2 regions of the Bacillus sp. DU-106 genome follow, and region 1 is predicted to be linked to the other one. Evidence: a T-box and tRNA genes for the amino acid it is inferred to sense, from the RefSeq annotation. Region 1 holds a T-box; the other holds one or more tRNA genes.

The links. The T-box of region 1 lies ahead of tyrS (tyrosine--tRNA ligase). A T-box ahead of a tRNA ligase gene usually reads a tRNA of that ligase, here a tRNA-Tyr.
Region 2: it has a tRNA-Tyr gene. The T-box ahead of tyrS (tyrosine--tRNA ligase) is inferred to sense a tRNA for this amino acid. The anticodon was not compared.

Annotation. Positions count from the first base shown of each region.
Region 1 covers NZ_CP026607.1:5,007,285-5,009,734, forward strand. The annotation lists gene tyrS (tyrosine--tRNA ligase) at 1-1,128, opposite strand, end outside; T-box leader at 1,185-1,400, opposite strand; gene murB (UDP-N-acetylmuramate dehydrogenase) at 1,498-2,415, opposite strand.
Region 2 covers NZ_CP026607.1:155,015-157,464, reverse strand. The annotation lists gene C3Y97_RS00950 (glycerate kinase) at 1-742, opposite strand, end outside; tRNA gene C3Y97_RS00945 (tRNA-Ala) at 860-932, opposite strand; tRNA gene C3Y97_RS00940 (tRNA-Gly) at 943-1,014, opposite strand; tRNA gene C3Y97_RS00935 (tRNA-Lys) at 1,023-1,095, opposite strand; tRNA gene C3Y97_RS00930 (tRNA-Gln) at 1,101-1,175, opposite strand; tRNA gene C3Y97_RS00925 (tRNA-Tyr) at 1,241-1,324, opposite strand; tRNA gene C3Y97_RS00920 (tRNA-Val) at 1,342-1,417, opposite strand; tRNA gene C3Y97_RS00915 (tRNA-Glu) at 1,423-1,497, opposite strand; tRNA gene C3Y97_RS00910 (tRNA-Thr) at 1,522-1,594, opposite strand; tRNA gene C3Y97_RS00905 (tRNA-Asn) at 1,599-1,673, opposite strand; rRNA gene rrf (5S ribosomal RNA) at 1,683-1,798, opposite strand; rRNA gene C3Y97_RS00895 (23S ribosomal RNA) at 1,890-2,450, opposite strand, start outside.

The DNA of each region.
Region 1 (2,450 bases):
GTTATTAATATCTTCACGCGCTTGTCGTCTAGATGGTTCAATTCCTAAATCAACTAGCCATTCTACGATGTTTTTCGTCTCTTTTGAAGACTGAAATGTTGGCATTTCTTTAAAGCCTTGTTCAATTTCATCAGCTGTTAACGATTTAATATCTCCGCTAAATAACGCTGCTGTAATTTTCTCAGCTTGCAGGAACGCCTCTTCTCCATGAACAAATTTCGTCATTTCTTCCGCTAATACTTTTTGCGCTTCACGTTTATGAGGTTCCGCTTCTACCTTCGTTGCTAATTCATCAATACGCTCTTTCGTTAAGAACGTAAAGTATTTCAAGTATTTAATTGCGTCACGGTCATCTGTATTTACCCAGAACTGGTAAAATTCAAACGGTGTCGTTTTTTCAGGATCAAGCCAAACCGCACCACCCGCTGATTTACCAAACTTCGTACCGTCCGATTTTAATAATAACGGAATCGTTAATCCGAATACTTTCGCCTCATGACCTTCTAACTTACGAATTAAATCTAAACCACTCGTAATATTTCCCCATTGGTCACTACCACCAATTTGCAGTTGAACATCCTCTTTCGTGTATAAATGATGGAAGTCCATCGCTTGCAAAATTTGGTACGTGAATTCCGTGAAAGAAATACCTGTATCCAAACGGCTTGCTACAATATCCTTCGCTAACATGCTATTGATGCTAAAGTTTTTCCCGTAATCACGTAAAAACTCAATAATATTTATTTCATGTGTCCAATCATAGTTATTTACCATCTTCACTTCGCTATTTCCACCAAAATCAAATAGCTTTTTCATTTGTGCTGTTAACGCATCTACATTATGCTGAACCACTTCTAACGTTTGAAGTTGACGCTCTGATTGTCGTCCACTCGGATCACCAATTGTTCCTGTTGCCCCGCCAATTAAAATAACAGGATGATGACCAGCTAATTGGAATCTCTTCATCATCATAAACGGAATCAAATGTCCGATATGCATACTATCACCAGTCGGATCAACTCCGCAGTATAGTGAAATCTTTTTCTCTTCTACTAGCTTACGTAAGCCTTCTTCGTCAGTCTGTTGATTAACGGCGCCGCGCCATTCTAATTCATCAATAATATTCATCTTTTGTCATCCCCTTTATTTTTTAAAAACAAAAAAGCCCCTATGTCTACGATAGACATAGGGACGATTATTCACCGTGTTACCACCCAGTTTGTATAAATAGCATAGCTACTCATACCACTCTTAGCAATAATATCGATTGCCAGTCCGCTTAGCATTACCTAAGATACTCCAGAGTGTAATTCACAAGTTTGTTTGTGCTAGGTTCCAGCAACCCCTAGCTCTCTCGTTAACAGTGACAAACTGCTACTGGGCTCTTTCAACGTATGTTATTTGTTAAATTATTAGCCATTATATTGAATTGAAAACAAATTGTCAACAATACCCAAATATTATTTTAAAATAATTCATATCTTCATACGTATTTCTTTATTCCTTATCTTCTCCAATAATCCTTACTTCTCGCTCCAACTTCACGCCAAATTTCTCTTCAACTGTCTTTTGTACGAAGTGAATTAAATCGATGTAATCTTGTGCTGTTCCGTTATCAACATTCACCATAAACCCAGCGTGTTTTAAAGAAACTTCTACTCCACCAATTCGCTTACCTTGTAGTCCTGAGTCTTGAATTAACTTACCAGCAAAGTTATTTGGTGGGCGCTTAAATACGCTACCACATGAAGGATATTCTAGAGGCTGTTTTGACTCACGTTTAAACGTTAAATCATCCATTTTTGCTTTAATTTCTTCATGTACACCTTCTTCAAGTTCAAATCTCGCTTCAAGAATAATGTAATGGTTGTTTGCAAATACACTCTTACGATATCCAAATTCAAATGCTTCTTTCGTCAAAGTACGTAGCTCTCCATCACCTGTCATTACGACAGCTTCTGTTAATACAAACGAAATTTCACCGCCGTATGCACCAGCATTCATATATAATGCTCCGCCAACTGAACCTGGAATACCACAAGCAAACTCAAGACCCGTTAAGTTATGGTCTAAGGCAATACGTGATACGTCAATAATTGCTGCACCACACTGTGCTACAATCGTCGTTCCTGTTACAGTAACACCTGTAATATGAATTAAACTTACTGTAATCCCGCGAATTCCACCATCTTTAATAATGACATTCGATCCATTTCCTAAAAACGTAACTGGAATATTATATTCGTTCGCATATTTAATAACTTCTTGAATTTCATCATAATTTGTAGGCGCAACAAAAACATCTGCTTTTCCGCCAACTTTAATATGCGTATGATTCTTTAACATTTCATCTTGTTTAACATGTCCTTCAGGCAATACCGTACTTAAATATTTATAAACCTCTTGCATATTCATTTTACGATTCCTCTATTTCTATATTCATTTTATCC
Region 2 (2,450 bases), 560 kb from region 1:
CTGCACCAGGTATTTCAGATACATCAAAAGATACATATCGTTTAAGCATATTCGCATAATGTTGTAAATTCTCATCTAGCTCTTTCATCATCTCTATATTTGCACCCTTTTGTCTCCCAAATACGAAAGATGCTCCCTGCATTCCGACTAATGGATTATCCACATCACATGCCGCTTCTATCTTTACCCCCTTTAAGCGTGGGTCCATTCGTGAAAAATCAATAGTAACAATCGAGTGTAATGTGCCTCCAGATGGATCTATTACTTCACCCTTACCATTTATAAACCTTACTCCTAAAGCCGCTAACATACCTGCCCCGCCATCATTTGTAGCACTTCCTCCAAGTCCTAAAATTATGTACTCCACTCCTTGATCTAGCGCATGTAATATAAGTTCTCCTGTTCCTTTTGTCGTTGTAATAAGTGGGTTGCGCTTTTCAACTGGAACGTGCTGTAATCCTGATGCTGCTGCCATTTCAATAAACGCTGTCTTTTTATCTTTAGAAATGCCATAAAAAGCTTGTATACCTTCTCTAAGCGGTCCTGTCACACTAATTGATATAATTCTCCCCCCTGTAGCATCAACAAGTGATTCAACCGTCCCTTCTCCTCCATCTCCAATTGGTATTTTCACATACTCTGCATTAGGAAAAATTGCTCTAAAACCTCTTTCAATAGCTCCACATACTTCTATAGCTTTTAGGCTTTCTTTATATGAATCAGATGCAATAATAACTTTCACAATTATCTCCCCATCCCTTATTTTTACGTTTTCTTCATTTTAAACGACAAGTATAAAAGTTGTCTTTTTAAACACAAAAAAAGCTTACATCGTATGATGTAAGCTTTTTTATTTAGATGGAGCCTAGCGGGATCGAACCGCTGACCTCCTGCGTGCAAGGCAGGCGCTCTCCCAGCTGAGCTAAGGCCCCTTATTAATTAAGCGGAAGACGGGATTCGAACCCGCGACCCCAACCTTGGCAAGGTTGTATTCTACCACTGAACTACTTCCGCAAAAATGATGAGCCATGAAGGACTCGAACCTTCGACCCTCTGATTAAAAGTCAGATGCTCTACCAACTGAGCTAATGGCTCGTAAATGGCTGGGCTAGCTGGATTCGAACCAGCGCATGACGGAGTCAAAGTCCGTTGCCTTACCGCTTGGCTATAGCCCATTAATATTTACTAGTATGGTTATCTTTTCAAAAAAATAAACCCTCTCAGGTTATTTTAAAGAAAATGGTGGAGGGGGGCAGATTCGAACTGCCGAACCCGAAGGAGCGGATTTACAGTCCGCCGCGTTTAGCCACTTCGCTACCCCTCCGACATTTTAAATATATATGGTGGAGGATGACGGGATCGAACCGCCGACCCCCTGCTTGTAAGGCAGGTGCTCTCCCAGCTGAGCTAATCCTCCAAAAGTGGTGACCCGTACGGGATTCGAACCCGTGTTACCGCCGTGAAAGGGCGGTGTCTTAACCACTTGACCAACGGGCCAAAAAAGTTTTAAACCTATTCCCAAGCTTCCAACCGGGCTTGAACCGGTGACCTCTTCCTTACCATGGAAGTGCTCTACCAGCTGAGCTATGGAAGCATAATGGCTCCGCAGGTAGGACTCGAACCTACGACCGATCGGTTAACAGCCGATAGCTCTACCACTGAGCTACTGCGGAATAATATTAGCCTGGCAACGTCCTACTCTCACAGGGACAAGGTCCCAACTACCATCGGCGCTAGAGAGCTTAACTTCCGTGTTCGGTATGGGAACGGGTGTGACCTCTCTGCCATCATTACCAGACTTTTATCATTATAAACATTTCTTTCGAAATGTCAAGAAGAAATTTTAATATATATTCCTTCAAAACTAGATAACATTTGCTACATATTATATGGTTAAGTCCTCGATCTATTAGTATTCGTCAGCTCCACATGTCACCATGCTTCCACCTCGAACCTATCAACCTGATCATCTTTCAGGGATCTTACTAGCTTACGCTATGGGAAATCTCATCTTGAGGGGGGCTTCATGCTTAGATGCTTTCAGCACTTATCCCTTCCGCACATAGCTACCCAGCTATGCCCTTGGCAGAACAACTGGTACACCAGCGGTGCGTCCATCCCGGTCCTCTCGTACTAAGGACAGCTCCTCTCAAATTTCCTACGCCCACGACGGATAGGGACCGAACTGTCTCACGACGTTCTGAACCCAGCTCGCGTACCGCTTTAATGGGCGAACAGCCCAACCCTTGGGACCGACTACAGCCCCAGGATGCGATGAGCCGACATCGAGGTGCCAAACCTCCCCGTCGATGTGGACTCTTGGGGGAGATAAGCCTGTTATCCCCGGGGTAGCTTTTATCCGTTGAGCGATGGCCCTTCCATGCGGAACCACCGGATCACTAAGCCCGACTTTCGTCCCTGCTCGACTTGTAGGTCTCGCAGTCAAGCTC